2 regions of the Alteromonas sp. AO-Serp genome follow, and region 2 is predicted to be linked to the other one. Evidence: predicted binding sites of a transcription regulator. Region 2 holds the regulator's gene; the other holds the start of a gene.
What was found. The regulator LexA, encoded in region 2, represses DNA repair genes until DNA is damaged. The targets are predictions, from matches to a motif close to TACTGTATNNNNATACAGTA.
Positions count from the first base shown of each region.

Region 1: the regulator LexA is predicted to act here: its motif matches at 1,765-1,784, upstream of uvrD (DNA helicase II).

Region 1 covers NZ_JAFLMX010000101.1:5,205-13,798, reverse strand. The annotation lists gene uvrD (DNA helicase II) at 1-1,705, opposite strand, end outside; gene cysE (serine O-acetyltransferase) at 2,169-2,975, shown strand; gene QVA83_RS07980 (sensor domain-containing diguanylate cyclase) at 3,041-4,549, opposite strand; gene QVA83_RS07975 (HAD-IA family hydrolase) at 4,718-5,458, opposite strand; gene xerC (tyrosine recombinase XerC) at 5,479-6,399, opposite strand; gene QVA83_RS07965 (DUF484 family protein) at 6,405-7,100, opposite strand; gene dapF (diaminopimelate epimerase) at 7,097-7,927, opposite strand; gene lysA (diaminopimelate decarboxylase) at 7,963-8,594, opposite strand, start outside.
Region 2 covers NZ_JAFLMX010000347.1:1,374-9,967, reverse strand. The annotation lists gene ctaD (cytochrome c oxidase subunit I) at 1-1,195, opposite strand, end outside; gene coxB (cytochrome c oxidase subunit II) at 1,205-2,368, opposite strand; gene lexA (transcriptional repressor LexA) at 2,951-3,577, opposite strand; gene QVA83_RS21585 (hypothetical protein) at 3,690-7,256, opposite strand; gene QVA83_RS21580 (sensor domain-containing diguanylate cyclase) at 7,429-8,594, opposite strand, start outside.

The sequences.
Region 1 (8,594 bases), on a different contig from region 2:
GAAATTCAAGGCCTTTAGCGGTGTGTATAGTCATCATCTGCACGGCATCCTGGTCTTTATCCGCCTGGGTTTCACCTGCTTCCAGCGACGCATGAGCTAGAAAGGCTGCCAGAGGCGACATTTCTTCGGCTTCTTCAGGCACGATAAAGGTTTTACATGCAGTAACCAATTCTTCCAAGTTTTCTAGTCGTGCTTGGGCCTTTTCTCCGCGCTCTGCTTGGTACATGGCGTACAGACCAGACTGGCGAATAGCTTTATCGGCTTGTTGGTCAAGGGGCTCATCTAACGTGGATTGCTCTAGCTCAGTAATTAGCAACACAAAGCTTTGCATAGCGTTTAGCGCGCGGCCTTTAAAGCCACCTTCATTAATGAGCAACTGACACGCCTGCCACATTGAACAGTTGTGCATTCGCGCGGTGTCGCGCACTTGCGATAAGGTTTTCTCACCAATACCGCGACTTGGGGTGTTTACTACACGCTCGAAAGCTGCATCGTCGTGCGGGTGGCTCACCATACGCATATAGCCAAGGGCGTCTTTAATCTCTTGGCGTTCGAAGAAGCGCAGACCGCCGTATATGCGATACGCCAGCCCTTCGTGCAGCAAGGCTTCTTCCAGTACTCGAGACTGGGCGTTGTTTCGATAAAGAATGGCGGTATCAGTAAGGGCGTTGCCTTGATTAAGCCAATCTTTGATTTTCGAAACAATAAAGCGCGCTTCATCTAGCTCGTTGAAACCCGCATATACAGAAATAAGCTCGCCTTGCGCGTCTTCCGTCCAAAGTTCTTTCCCTAAACGGCCCGTATTGTTGTCGATAACCGTGTTCGCCGCTTTAAGAATGTTTCCTGTAGAGCGGTAATTCTGCTCAAGGCGAATAGTAGTAGGCTCGTTGAAGTCTTTCAGAAAGTGCTGAATATTATCTACGTTCGCGCCGCGCCAGCCGTAAATAGACTGATCGTCGTCGCCAACAATCATAATGTTATTATTACCACCACTACACAGCATACGAAGCCATGCATATTGGATATTGTTGGTATCTTGGAATTCGTCTACTAACACTGCACGGAAACGACGTTGATAGTGGGCTAATACTTCTGGGTTTTTAGCCCATAATTCATGTGCGCGTAGCAACAGTTCAGCAAAATCTACCAAGCCTGAACGGTCGCAAGCGTCTTGATATGCCGCATAGACTTCGCGCATGGTCTTTTGAATATGATCGCCGTGGGTTTCAATGTGCTGAGGGCGCAAGCCTTCGTCTTTGTTGCCATTTATGTACCACTGAATTTGACGAGGCGCCCAATGCTTTTCGTCCAGGTTCATGGCCTTCAGAATGCGGCGAATAAGTCGATACTGATCGTCCGAATCAATTATCTGAAAATTCTCAGGCAAGTTGGCTTCTGCATGGTGCGCGCGTAGCAAGCGATGCGCAAGCCCGTGGAAGGTACCAATCCACATATTGTGCAGGCTGCGACCCATCAACGACTCTATTCGGCCGCGCATTTCTTTGGCTGCTTTATTGGTAAAGGTTACTGCCAAAATAGAAAAAGGGGCGATGTTTTCGACTTCCATTAACCACGCAATGCGATGCACTAATACGCGGGTTTTACCACTGCCCGCGCCAGCCAAAACTAGGGCGTTAGATAGTGGGGCTGCTACTGCTTCACGCTGTTTGTCGTTTAGCTCGTCTAGCAGTCGAGATACATCCATAGTGTGGTACCTGTTAGTTGATAGTGTTATACATTCAGCAGCGCGCTATTATGCCACCTGCCTGTTAATTTATACAGTCCAGTTTTTCCCAGTGAAGATAAACTTCAACGGCATTATACGTTCGTGTGTAATCATGATTTTAAGTATTATTTAATGAAAGATACGAGCGCTCTGAACGTTCTATTAAATTAATTGAAGCACTCAGTTAGACGCAGCGAGAGAGCAGAATGCTTTAACGATGTATACATGTACGATACGGTTATTAGCTATAACGAATTAATTCGATAAATTGATCGAATTATGCGCTTGGTCGGTATCACATCGGTATTGCATCACATCAAACTCAGGTAAACTTTTACGCGTTCCCTTTTGTCAGCATAGATATGCCCAGCAAGGAACAAGTTTAGATTGCTTACCCAATTTTCTGATAGAACACAGCATTTTTATATAACGGGACATGCTCATGACCGCACTTACAACGCCCATCGATTTTTGGTCTACGCTGAAACAAGAAGCGCAAGTTGTTGCTGAAAAAGAGCCTTTGCTGTCTAGCTATGTGCATGCCAGTGTTCTTGCACATCACAACTTTGAATCGTCGCTTAGCTTTATTCTGTCGAACAAAATGGCAGACGACGTCATGCCTGCGCTCGCCATTCGTGAAGTTTTCGATGAAGCTTACTTACTTGAGCCTGGCATCAGCGAAGCGGCTATTGCTGACATTCTAGCGATTAAGGCGCGGGATGCGGCGGTCAACGATTACCTTACTCCCTTACTTCACTTTAAAGGTTTTCATGCTGTGCAAGTACACCGCATGGCGCATTACCTCTGGGTGCACGGTCGTCACCAGCTTGCTTTATTCTTACAAAGCCGCAACTCGGCAAGCTTTGGTGTAGATATCCACCCTGCTGCGCGTATTGGTAAAGGCGTCATGTTTGACCACGCAACTGGCATTGTAGTGGGCGAAACTGCAGTGGTTGAAGACAACGTATCTATTTTGCAGAGCGTTACATTAGGTGGTACCGGTAATGAGTCGGGCGACCGTCACCCTAAAATTCGCCAAGGCGTGTTAATTGGCGCTGGCGCCAAGATCCTTGGAAATATCGAGATAGGTGAAGGCTCAAAAGTAGGCGCTGGTAGCGTTGTACTTAATAGTGTTCCAGCTCACGTTACTGTGGTGGGTGTTCCAGCTAAAGTGGTTGGGAGACCGGTTTGTCAAAGCCCATGTGAATCCATGCGCCAAAACGTACTAGAAGATAACTCCCACGTATAAAATTGGGGTCAGAGTACATTTTGGTCTTCAGGGTTTTTTGAGCAATTAAATGTACTCTGACCCCATTATTTGAGGGTTATTGTGTTGCCGCCTTTTTCTTTTGATGCGTAGAGTGCCCGATCGGCGCGCTGAATAAGTGTCTCGAGTGTATCGCTTTGCTGCATGAGAGTGACGCCGAAGCTCGATGATAATGACACTTCTGAAATAATGATTGCGTTTATACCTTCACGTACCTTTTCCACCAAATTAAGGGCGTTTTGCTCGCTGATATTAGGCAGAAGCAATACAAATTCGTCGCCGCCGAAACGGGCAAAAACATCAGCTTTACGCACAATATCCTTCGTCACCTGACTTAGTCGGCGCAATGCGTTGTCGCCGTCTACATGGCCTAATTCGTCGTTAATACGTTTAAACTTATCTAAATCAAACATAACGAAATAAAGCGAGCTTCCAGATTCACGGCTCTGAGCCATTTCTAGTGCGCTGCGCTGGGCCAAATACTCCCGCGTATAAGCTTGGGTTAAGGTATCCACAAAAACACGGTCTTTGAGCAGAGCATTGTCTGCTTGTAACTGAGGAATGGCTATACCAAACAACGCGTTGGCTGCAATAACGTTGAGTGCAAACTGATACACTTTGACGTAATCCATTAAGGCGAATATATGCACCAGCAAAACAATGCATAAGCTGCTTATTGCAAGGCTTATAACATTGCGCTTCGTACTTTCAGTACACGCTATCCACATGTGGGTAATGGCGAGAAAAAAGATAGCAAATGCACTGTCACGAGACTGGGTAAGTTTTGCCAATAACATGACGAATAGTATGAGGGCCAAATTGATTGCCACTTTTTTAAAGTAGCTGTGTAAATCGGATGAAGCGCAGTTAGAAAATGCTAAGAGGTCTATTTTAGATGCCGCACTTATTTTTACTAACAAGCCAGCAAAAAGAGGTGCAAGCACTACAACACCAGCCATATCCCCTATCCAAAAGGGCAGCATCGCTTCTTTAATATCCGCCGCTGACATCTGATTAGTGAGAACAAGTGAACCAATGACTAGTTGCGTAGCAACTAACGACGAAATACAGCCGATGATTAAGAACGAGACGATTAATTGGGGTGTGGTGACGTCGGGCTTTCTCAATAGATGGCCGAGAACACTGGCTCCTGCATAGTAAGGGAGCATATGTGCAACGCCGAATAACACGCCGCCCCACATCATTTCTACGTTATTTAACGGCAGCAAGTAGTTATGACCATTCCAGACGGTAATCGCAATGGCGGCCACCATAATAGGCACTACCGCGCGCCAACCTAAAACTAAGAAGCATGCAAGGGTGTAGCCTGCCGCAGGAAACCAAACACTGGCGTGTTCAGTGTATTCAACAATGCGTCCAATTTGCCATATGGCAATCCAAGACAAGATAATAAATACATCTTGATACAAGCCAGACAGTGGCTTAAACGGCCAAAAAGAACGACCTGTCTCGGCATGTTCATGAACATTCGAGGTTGGCTTATCTACCTTGGACGCTTGTTGCGACCTTGACTTCGAGATAGCAGGTTTTTCCATGAGGACACAAAAACTACGACTTCAGTTTTCAGTGTATAACGAGTGAGCGTCAAAATCTATACACCCTAAGTGCGGCTCTCTAGACCTTTAAGAATGCGGCTTACTCAAAGGTTCACATCCCGCAAAAGAATGAGTAGTAAAGGTCTGTATTTTCGAGATAAATAGCGCCTAGACAAATTGAATAAGCTCTTCTAATGAATCAAGCTGAACGTGTGGAAGTACTGAAACGGGTTCTAATTTCAACTGCATTGGACGATTACATGCAAACCATGCCGACTGATAGCCTGCATTAATGGCACCGAACACGTCTTTAATAATATTATCGCCCACATGTAAAATGTGCGCAGGCGTTACCTTTATCAGTGAGGCCGCTTCATCAAACATGTTTTGAGCAGGCTTCATAGGCCGTTCCACACTGGCGTGTAAGATCGCCGTGAAGTAACGGTCTAACCCTACTTTTTGCGCGTTTACATTGCCGTTAGTAATACCAACGAGCGGTAAATGCTGGCTAAGTTTATCGAGGGTGTGGTGAACATTACTGGCTAATGCAAAATCGCTTCTTGCGTCATAAAAACAATTAAAGCAGCTGTCTACAGCAGCACGTAATGCAGTGTCTTCTGTAGGGACTATTGATAACTGACTTGCTGGCGTGCCAGATAGTGCAGCGCTTAAAACAACGCGACGAAGCTGCCCCATATCAGAAGCCAATCGCGCGTCTTTGGCGATAGCCGCACGTTTAAGCTGTAGCCAATCAAGCGATGTTAGCTTAGCCGCATGTTTGTGATGTTCAGCAATATGCGCTTGAAGGGCTTGCTCTGCGCGTCGAATAATAGGTTCATTATTATAAAGGGTGTCATCAAGGTCGAAGGTCATAGCCTCGACGTTATTGATAGACCTGAAAAACTGCATGGGGAAACCTTCTAGTAGCGTTATTTCTTGTGTGCGCGAGGGTGAGCCGCGTCATAAACCTTAGCGAGATGCTGAAAATCCAGATGGGTATAAACTTGTGTCGTTGACAAGTTAGCATGACCTAATAGCTCTTGAACCGCACGCAAATCTCCGCTGGATTCTAATACGTGGGTAGCAAAGGAATGGCGCAGTTTGTGAGGGCTTACTTTTTGTGACAGCGACTGTTCGCTTGCCATTTTATCGAGGCGATTAGCGACTTGTCGATTGGATATGCGGGTTTTGCGCTTACTCACAAAGACCGCACTTTCGTATGGTGATGCGTAGGCAGGGCGTACCTTTAACCACGCGTTAAGTGCTTTTTGTGCGTGTCGGCCTAACGGAAGTATTCGCTGTTTACTTCCTTTACCCATGACCTTCACCGTACCGTCCTTTAGACAGTCGGCCAAATTAAGCCCAGTCAGTTCGCTTAAGCGCAGTCCACAGCCATAAAGTAGCTCAAACATAGCCACATCACGTAATTGCATACCCTCATCGTCGTCACTGCTTCGGGGGGAGGCATTAAGAAGCTGCTGCATTTCATCCACGCTTAGTTGCTTAGGCAATGGCTTCCCTTGCTTCGGAGCTTGAATACCTTCTACAGGGTTGCTGAATAGTTGCTGATGATCGATAAGATATTGGCAGAAGGTTCTAAGTGCCGATAGGCGCAATGCTATACTGCGTGGGCTGTGCCCTGACATCTTTGCATCAGCCATTACCCGCTTTATGTCGCTTGGCGTTAGTCCCGACCACTCGTAAAGCCCAAGTAGCTTTGCAACTTCTGTGAGTTGGCGCTGATAATTTTTGATAGTGTGAAGAGATAACCCGCGTTCTACCTGTAGATGTAGCAGAAACTTATCTAGCCATTGCTGGCAAGGCTCGCTTATCAATGCGTCCGTAGACACTACACCTAATATCCCATCATTTCAGGCAAGATGATATTAAGCACTTGCTGAAGCTGTTGAAGTAACAGGGTGTCCATATCTGGAGTGAAGTGGCTGGCGTCACTGCTGCTAATACCTAAAATACCGAGTTCACGGTTGTCACCAAGCAGCATTAGCGCTACAGACTCCGCAGGGCTTTCTCCGAAAAGAAGCTGGCGTTCGTGCTGAGATAATCGACCAAAGAAAAAGTTGGTATTTTTAAAACGTTTTTCAGTAAATAAACGTTGCTGTAGCTCAGGGATCGCGTGCGGACCTTTAAAGCTTTTAATGACCGCCGACGACAATTGTAAACGCTCTTGAAGCACATCTTCCAAAGTAAACTGAACTTCGGCAACACTTTCACAGCGCAGAAGCTGCACGTTTAAATCGGTGTAAACGCGATATATTTTTTCGTTTTGTTTAGCGATGCTCACCAGCTGATTGAGTTTAAAATTAAGCTGCCTAACTTTCTTTCGAAGCTGATCGCTTTGAATTTCTACCAGTGAAACACTGCCTTTCTGCTCGTGGGGAAGCTTAATTTTTTCAAGAAGGTCGGGGTGCTCGGCAAAGAACTCAGGGTTTTGTAACAAGAACGCGCGCACATCGGCACTCGACAATTCCGTTGTGTCGTTAAATGGCTCAATCAATTGCGTAGCGTTAGACTGCCCTGATAATTCGCTCATAGATTTATATGTCCGTCGTACACGTGCTCAGCAGGCCCTGTCATTTTTAACACGTTATCTGGGCCAGGCCAGCGTATACGTAAACTGCCTCCGGGTAAGTCCACCCGCACGTCTTTTCCTAATTTACCCTGAATCTGGCCAATTGCAACCGCTGCACAAGCGCCGCTACCACAGGCCAAGGTCTCACCTGAACCTCGTTCAAATACGCGAAGTTTAATATGTGACTCATTGATTATTTGCATAAAGCCAACGTTTACGCCTTCAGGGAAGCGTTCGTGCTTTTCAACAAGCGGACCAATCTCGGCCACATTAGCAGTATCAACGTCGTCGACTTCCATCACGCAATGTGGGTTACCCATCGATGCCGATCCAATGAATAGCGTGCTTTCGCCGACTCGCAATATGTAGGTGTTTTCTTGCTTATTGGCTTTAAGTGGAATATTCGCAGGTTCGAATTCAGGTTTACCCATGTTCACAGTAACCTGACCATCTTTCTCAAGATACAGCACCATTTTTCCAGCTTTGGTGCTTACGACAATTTTGTTGCGATTAATGAGACCTTTTTGCTTAACAAAACGTGCGAAGCAGCGCGCGCCATTGCCACACTGTTCTACTTCCGAACCATCCGCATTGAAGATACGATAGTGGAAGTCTTGCTCAGGATCGTAAGGCGGTTCCACCATCAACAGCTGGTCGAAGCCAATGCCGAAGTTTCGGTTAGCCAGTTGCTGAATTTTTTCTTTAGAGAAAAAGACGTTCTGAGTAACGTTATCAATAACCATGAAATCGTTACCCAAACCGTGCATTTTAGAAAATTGAACCTGCATTAAACGCGCATCTATCTTGTTAGTTTGTCTCTAGTTTACGGAAGTTTGTACTCACCTTGCCAGAGATCTTTTTGTTTTTCTCTTTCGCGAACCACAATTGCTTTGTCACCGTCTACCATAATTTCGGCTGGACGACAGCGGCTGTTGTAGTTTGACGCCATAACAAAACCATAGGCACCGGCGCTGCGAACTGCAAGTAAGTCTGTTGGTTCAATGGCTAATTCACGATCTTTTCCTATAAAGTCACCAGTTTCACACACTGGGCCTACTACATCGTAAATACGTGGTGTTGCAGTAGTTTCTTCTTTTACAGGAATAATTTTTTGCCATGCTGAGTAAAGTGCAGGGCGTAACAAATCGTTCATTGCAGCGTCGACAATGGCGAAGCTTTTTTCTTCACCTTCTTTGATGAATTCAACTTCGGTAACTAAAATACCGGCGTTTGCTGCAATAGCGCGGCCTGGCTCAAGAATAAGCTTTAGATTCTCACGGCCTACCATTTTTTCAGCCATGGCTTGTGCATAGGCTTTAGGATGAGGTGGTTGCTCGTTGTTATAAGTAACGCCAAGACCACCGCCCACATCTAAATGTTCAATGATAATGTTACGTTCAGCTAATTCATCAATAAGCAAAAGTAGGCGCTCCAAGGCGTCTACGAATGGGCCGA
Region 2 (8,594 bases):
GGAAGTCCACGGGCGTGATCGCCAACATTAGCCCTGACAACCCACCAATGGTGAACAGCACAATAAAGGCAATAGCGAACATCATTGGCATTTCAAAGCTCAGTGAGCCGCGCCACATGGTCGCTACCCAGTTAAACACTTTTACGCCAGTAGGCACCGAGATAAGCATGGTGGCAAACATGAAAAACATTTCCATGTACACCGGCATGCCCGTGGTGAACATATGGTGAGCCCACACAACAAAAGAGAGCAGCGCAATCGACGCCGTGGCGTAAACCATAGACGCGTATCCAAACAGCTGCTTTCGAGAGAAGGTAGGAACAATTTGCGAGATAATGCCGAAAGCGGGCAAGATCATAATGTACACTTCAGGGTGCCCGAAGAACCAGAAAATATGCTGGAACATAACCGGGTCGCCGCCACCAGCAGCATCAAAAAAGCTCGTGCCAAAGAACTTATCAGTTAACACCATGGTAACCGCACCGGCGAGCACTGGCATTACCGCAATCAGCAAGAATGCCGTGATAAGCCACGTCCATACAAACAGCGGCATTTTCATCCAGGTCATGCCTGGCGCACGCATATTAAAGATGGTCACAATCACGTTAATCGCACCCATAATGGATGAAATACCCATGATGTGAACAGAGAACACAAACAACGCTGTCGAATCGCCACTGTAAGTCGTTGAAAGGGGCGCGTAGAAAGTCCATCCAAAAGCAGGGCCCCCGCCTTCCATAAAGAGCGAGCTCAATAGAATGAGAAAGGCACCTGGTAAAATCCAGAAGCTCCAGTTATTCATGCGCGGTAACGCCATGTCAGGGGCGCCGATCATCATGGGAATAAGCCAGTTTGCGAGCCCAGTAAAGGCTGGCATTACTGCACCAAATACCATGATAAGCCCGTGTACCGTAGTCATTTGGTTAAAGAAGTTTGGCTCTACAATTTGTAGACCGGGTTGGAATAGTTCAGCGCGGATCACCATGGCCATCGCACCACCAACTAAAAACATAATAAAGGCAAACCACAAATAAAGTGTGCCTATGTCTTTATGGTTAGTGGTAAACAACCAACGCGTTATCCCTTTAGGAATATGATCGTGGTGTTCATGGTCATCATGTAGGTGACCGTCATTTACTTGACCACTGTGAGGCGCAGAGGTATCTGGCGAAATAACTTCAGTTGCTTTGCTCATTGTCTGCTCCTAGTTTCCGTTTGCCACTGCGTTGACATCTTTGGCTTGAACCATATCGCCAGTTTTATTGCCCCAGGCATTTCGCTCGTAAGTGACTACGGCGGCAATTTCCTTAAGACTTAGCATTTTTCCAAACGCTTGCATGGCTGTTCCTGACTTTCCATGCAGCACGATGTCAATGTGACCTTGCTGATCTTCTAGTGCCATCTTGCTGCCTTTTAATGCCGGGAACACGCCAGGTAAACCTTCACCATTTGGCATATGGCAAGCAGCGCACGTTGCGTTGTATACTCGCTCGCCCTCTTTCATCAGTTCATCCATAGACATATTCATAGAAAGTAGACGCTGCTCTTCTTCTTTTGCTTTACGAGCAATCTCTTCTTGTTCGCCCATCCACTTTTCAAACTCGGCGGGTTCTTTAGCAATTACCACAACCGGCATATAGCCATGGTCTTTACCACAAAGCTCCGCGCACTGTCCGCGATAAATACCCGGCTCATTCACCTTGGCCCAAGACTCGTTAATAAAGCCGGGGTTGGCATCTTTTTTCACGGCAAAGTCAGGAACCCACCAAGAGTGGATAACGTCGTCAGAGGTAATAAGAAAGCGTACTTTTTTCCCAGTAGGAATAACCAAGGGACGGTCAACTTCCAGCAGGTAGTTATCTGTTTTCTGAAATTTGTTTTCTATTTGCTCGCGCTGAGTGGCGAGTAAAGAATAAAACTCTACATCGCTATCCATGTACTTGTAATGCCATTTCCATTGAGAGCCTGTTACTAACACCGTCATGTCAGGCTCAGACGTGTCTTCCATAGCAATTAGAGTATTCGCTGCGGGTACCGCCATGAAAATAAGAATAAGGAAAGGAATAACGGTCCAAGCAATTTCGACCTTCACGTTTTCGTGAAAATTAGCTGGCTTGGCGCCACGGGACTTTCTATGTAGATACATTGAGGCGAACATCACGCCAAAAACTACAACCGCGATACCTACACAAATGAAGAACATCAACATATGGAGGTCGTATACCTGCCCACTGATGTCGGTAGCACCGCGTCTCAAATTAAGCGAAGAGGCTTCTTCGCTTGCTTCTTGCGCAAAAAGCAAAGGGGAAAAAAGCAAAATTGGTATACTAGAACACCATTTTGCGAAAACGGTCGTTAGTTGTTTCACTCAGCACCTCCGTAATGGCGTGGTCAAAGACGCTGATTAATTTGCGCGATGCCCTACCAAATGGTTTGCGAACGATTGACCCATAACCTCAACTTGTAAAACAAATTTAGAGTCATTGTTATTATTTTGTTAATCTCTGTATAAGAATTGCGCAATAATGTCGTGCCGTCTAGTCTTTTCTATTAAAAATTTAACGAAGTGGTTAATTTTTAATCATTTACTAAAATGGTCGCGAGGGATTTCACGTGCAAAAAGAGAAAGCCATTGCTGTGGGATGCCCTTGGAATCAAACAGGCATTTTGAACACGGGGTTAAAGTAAATGCTCGACTAACTAGTTAAGAAATCAATAAGTAATCGATTACTCAATGTCGATTTCAAACAAAATTCAAAATAAAAAATGGAAAATACTTGAAGCATTCATAGAAAGAATAACGTGAGTAATGATAAAAATAAGCGCGCAGAAAACCAACAGGTTTGCTGGGCAGGATAAAACCTAAGTTGGCAGATTGAAGAAAAAAACAGGAACAAAAGACATAAAAAAAGCGGCTAACGCGCCGCTTTTATACAAACAAGCTAAAATACTACATCCAGTCAGCGTTTCTGATCACACCCACCGCAATACCTTCTATCGCAAAATGTTCAGTCGCCAAATCAACTTTTATTGGTGCAAACTCATCATTCTCAGCATGAAGCAATACTTCACGCCCGCGCTTCTCTAGACGCTTTACGGTGACGTCTTCATCTACACGCGCCACAACCACCTGACCGTTGTGTACATCAGTAGTGCGATGAACAGCGAGAAGATCACCGTCTAAAATACCAATGTCTTTCATGCTCATACCGTTAACGCGTAGCAAAAAGTCGGCATGGGGTTGAAACAGTGCAGGATCGACTTTGTAGTGCGATTCAACATGCTCTTGCGCCAAGATCGGCTCACCAGCTGCAACACGCCCAATTAACGGTAGGCCTTCTTCTTCTTGTGCGTCGTTATCAAGAGGGATATTGAGCTTAATGCCACGAGACGTACCAGGCAAAATTTCAATCACGCCTTTACGCGCCAATGCTTTCAAATGTTCCTCTGCTGCATTAGCAGAACGAAAGCCAAGCTGACGGGCTATTTCCGCACGAGTAGGCGGCATTCCCGTTTCTAACATGGTTGTTTTAATAAGTTCTAAAACTTCGGTTTGTCGAGCTGTGAGTGGGCGCATAAAAGACCTGTCTGTTCATACAGTTCCTGTAAGTATATACACCTAAAACTAAATAACAAGCACTTGCCGCGTCTTTTGCGATCTGCAAAAGCCTACGACAAGTGCTTTCCTCTTATTTTACGAGAAGAGCCATGTTCGGGTTACTAATTTGTAACTCCAGCTCCCCATCACTATTTTGACGTGTGCGCATGCCTTCAACATTATCGAGCCCAAGTCCAGGGCTTTGCCACACCACATTGCCTTTATTATCAACCTCAACCACGCGATATGCGATGCTGTCATAATAATTGTACGAATAGTCATTCTCGTTAGGCTGGTAGATAGCGATAATCGACTGATTAGACGACGTCGTTGGAACAGCCGCTATATACTGAGGGTAGAATGACGGTGCTATAGCGTCTTTGAGTTCTAATGTATCGCTCGCCACGTCATAAACGTTGATGGTGTTGTAGTTTCTATTTAAACACGCAAACTCAAGTTCGCTATCACTATCAAAATTTACCGTGAGCAATTGGTCACAATTGGTTTCCAATTCATTCAATCCAACAAATTCACCATCCTGCATTTTATAGAGCTTGAGCGAACTATAGCCCCCAACAGCAAAATAATGCACACCGTCTTTTTCAGAGGCAGCAAGCGCATTAATTGAAAAATCGTTAATGATTGAGTCGATAAGCACCTGATTCTCGATATCAAACGCTTTAAGTCGATTGTTCTCAATAATAACTGCATCGGCGTAACTGTCGTTATTTACGTCAATGGCTTCAATAAACGAAATTTCACTATTCTGATTATTGTTCAGTGTCCACTGAATAGCGTTATCTGTAAGTCTCACGACATTAAACGACGAACTATAATCCAGTGCCCCTATTAGTAACTCACCCACACCGTCATTGTTGTAGTCTGTAACGACCGGTTTGCTATAGTTATAGACATCTTCGCCAACCTCAGCACTTATCGCAAAGTTATCCTCTTTATCTACCGATAAAATCTGAATAGATGATTCGTAACTACTTGTATCGCTAACAAAGACGGCTCTTTCATCATTATCGCCATAAGGTGCCCAACCCGCGGCATGATATCTACTCGCGCGCGGCGCACCTTTTATATCTGACAAGGCATATTCACCGTTGGCATCTTGTTGCGCTACTAAAATTTGATTCTCACCAGTCCAAATAATGTCGTCCACATTGTCATTGTCTAAATCGTCAATGAGAAGTGACATGCCACTGTAAGTGTTGTGGTTAAGAGCCCACTGCTCAGAGATTTGTCCCGCTTCTAATGCAAAACCTCTAACTTGTCCCCACTGACACTCGGAGACAACCACTATTCCTTCTGTAGCTGGGCTTTCTTTACTATAGGCGATATCACAAATGTCACCATGTTCCGCCGTCGCCAAACTGCTTTTCGATACTGCTGAGTAGATTGAGATATCATTCCAACTATCGGCACCGATGATTTCATCTACACCATCGTTATTCATATCACCCAGCACAACAAATGCGTCGCTGAACCCGCCACCGTATAGCCATTGGTTGGCACCGCTTTCGATATCAAACACATAACCATTGTTCGTTACCATTTCTATCGATGCGTCATCATCTACGTTACCAAAAGCAAGGTTATTGACACCGTCAATATCGTACTGTTGCAACTGCTCACCTGTGCGAACATCTACAATGGCAATAGAGGTCGCATTGTAATATTCGCTCCCATATAAATAAGCAACTTCATCAACTCCGTCACCATTGATGTCGTAAAATAAGCCAGAAATAATACTATCTTCAATAATAAACACCGCTTCTGCGTTACTTTCGCGGTCTTTTATTACAGACAACCCCTGTTGAGTAAGAAGGTAGATTTCATCATTATTGTCACCATCAACATCTTGGGTATGCACGCTTCTAATTTCGCCTTTAGTTGGCAGTTTATACGGATACACATAGGTATTTTTAAGCGTATTGCCTTCTAGCGAAAATGCGCCCACATTGCGAGCATTTACCGTGATAAGTTCACTTACACCATTGGCCGAAGCAATAGCAAAGCCATGATTATAAATTGGTGTCATCACAGTAGTACGAGCATAAGCTGGGGCCTTGTCCGCATAAGAAGTGATTTCGAGCGTTTGTTGGGATTCAGTTCCGTCTAAGCTAGCGAAACTAAACATATAAGTTTGAGCGTTGAAAAGTTGATTCGCAGGTACATTCCAGGTCATCAGACCTTCCGCATTTAATGAAGCACCGGGAGGCGCTGAAATAAGCTGTCCCGCGACGTCATCGTCAACTCTGTCTGGGTCACTCATCGATACGGTAAACTCTACGTATCCGCCCGCAGTTACTACTTCAGGCATATTCGATGCAGTGAGCGTCATAGGAGAATTGCCGATCTCAACGAAAGTAGGCTGGGATTCAACAACGTTAATACCGTCTGACACCACCATGGTAACTTTAACTTCATCACCGAAGACTGCGCTGTAAGGTGGGAGCGTGGTACCATTAACATCGTCAAGGACTATACCATTTACATACCAGCGAAACGAAATCACCAGCTCTGAGTCGGGAGTATCTGAATCATGATAGTAGCCAGGCTCAACGGTGATTTCATCTGTGGTATAGACAGTCTCATAGGCATAGTAATAAGGCTGATTCACTACAGGAGGTACGGATATCGCATCGATATCTGAAAGCGCAAGGCCAGTATGATTTCCGCTGGCAAACGCTGTTAAATTATTAAAGTATACACCTACATCGTAAATATCATCGCCGTTGTTATCTTCGCCATAGCGAACTGCGCCATCAATAACGTCAATTCCAGCCGTTTTATCTCCTTTTACGACCAGCGAGCCAGATGACGAATAGGGAAGGTCGCCCTGATCAGAAGAATATGCAAAGTCCAATTTGCCTTTAGACGCAATGTAGATTGAACCATTAAGTTCAGACACGAAGGTGTTGTTTGTCACCCCTTCTGCTGATGTGCCACTGACCTTGTAAGTTTCACCATTGTGCGTGACAGTAAGATACTGCCTCGTCTCTTCATAAAACGTACCTGTTTGTGGGCGGTAGCGAAAATCAACACTTAAGTAGCCTTTTAATGTTGTGCGCACGCCACCGTCTAGCATAGACAAAGTAGTGAAATAAGACGTTACTTCGGAGCTGTTTTCACCTGCGTCAGTAATAACTAGCGAAAATTGTCCGTCATACCGAGTGGAGTCGTAATATTGAATGCACTGATCATAGTCTACAGTAATCGTTCCTGTACCCGTGTCTTCATCAAGCTTACCTGAGTATGTTACTGATCCTGATTCATAGCACTCGGTCGTACCTTCAACGTTGCCGTTCTCATCTAGGAAGGTGTAGATATCATATTGATCTACATAGGGTGAGCCACTTGTATTGTCACCAAAGAGCGTGATGTAAACCTCTTGTACTGCGCTGATATCCACAGTAGAGACTTTCGTTTCTCCACTGTAGTTCGCATCAGCATAGGTGGTTGCCGCCGAGTTTAGTCGTGACTCTGAGTAATCTAAAGGATTTGATAAAATTTCTAGTGCTGTCGGCTCAGGTGGAGGTGGAGGTGGAGGGTTTGTAGGTGGAGAAGAATCAGAGCCACCTCCACCACCACACGCAGTTAGAGCTACAAGAGAAAAAAGGCCAGAAAAACCCAAGCGCGAAGTTTTCATACATCGTCCCTGATTTAAAAGGCATGTCGGCTTTTTAATTAAAAGCTCAAAACAAGCCTAATTATTAAGTTTAATAAAATATTCGTTTTTTATAACTTAACTTTATCAATCTAGCAACAGCACCTTGAGCGTATACGCTTATATTTAATGTAGGCGAAGCCACGTACTATTATTATTCATCCCATACGACTTGGTTTCTGCCCTGCTCCTTGGCTCTGTACAGCGCCTTGTCAGCAAGCGATAAGAGGACGCTGAAATCCGCCTCAAAGGTGTCTTTGACAAATGTTGCGCCGATGCTTATCGATAAATTCATCGTGTCTGTCTTGTAGGTCACCCTTCCTTCTTCAACAGCAATGCGCAGTGCTTCTAGCTGCCTATGGTTCTCTTCTTTCTTGTCACCTATCATGACTATTGCAAACTCTTCTCCTCCTAATCGAGCCACGACATTTGGCGCTTGATTATGTTTAGCTATTTTTCTCGCAACAGCAATAAGCGCCTGATCTCCAGCATCGTGACCGTAGGTATCGTTTACTTTTTTGAAGTGATCAATATCGACAATAGCAACACATCCTCGACAATGTTGTTTTGAAAATGAGATGCACTCGTCAAGGAACGCGCGTCGGTTATAAAGGCCCGTTAAAGAATCAGTCATCGCCAAATGCCTAAGCTTCTCTTCAGCAACGGCTCGGGCTTCCTCAAGCTCTACTGCGTAGAACAAGCCAGCCAAAGCATCTAAAAAGGGCTGTAGAAACTCAGCATCTTCGTCAGTGTAGGTATCAAACTTATTCGCTAAACCGACCATTCCCACTACTTTATCTTTCACTTTTATTGGTAGGCCTAAAAATCGGCTAATGCGCGGATGACCGTGCGGAACACCTTTGGAATTAGGGTGACTGTTTGGCGCATTACTAATGGTAACTTCTCCCGTTAAAATTGAGGTTCCAAAAAGGTTGTCGAAGTTACTAAAGTAGAGGTTTCGTTTTTTGTATTCTGCATATTGAGAAAAGCTACTGTTATCCCAAACAATTTCAGAAATCGCATGAATGAAAAGTCTAGATGAGCTACCGTCTCCTTTCATTTGGCCGACAAAGGCAAACTGGCTATCTGAGATATCTATGAGTTCAGCCAGTACGGACTGACACGCCATCGTCAAGTCATTGTTTTGCAGATATGATGCCCGGGTTTTATTGATAAATTGAAGGAGCTGGGTTTTCTTTCTCTCATGCAGTTCGCTTTCCATTCGCTGCGTTATATCTCTATGAATACCTGCTATACGAACCGGCTTACCTTGGGCATCTGTCTCAACGGTTTTCCCATAACTTTCAACCCAAACCCAAG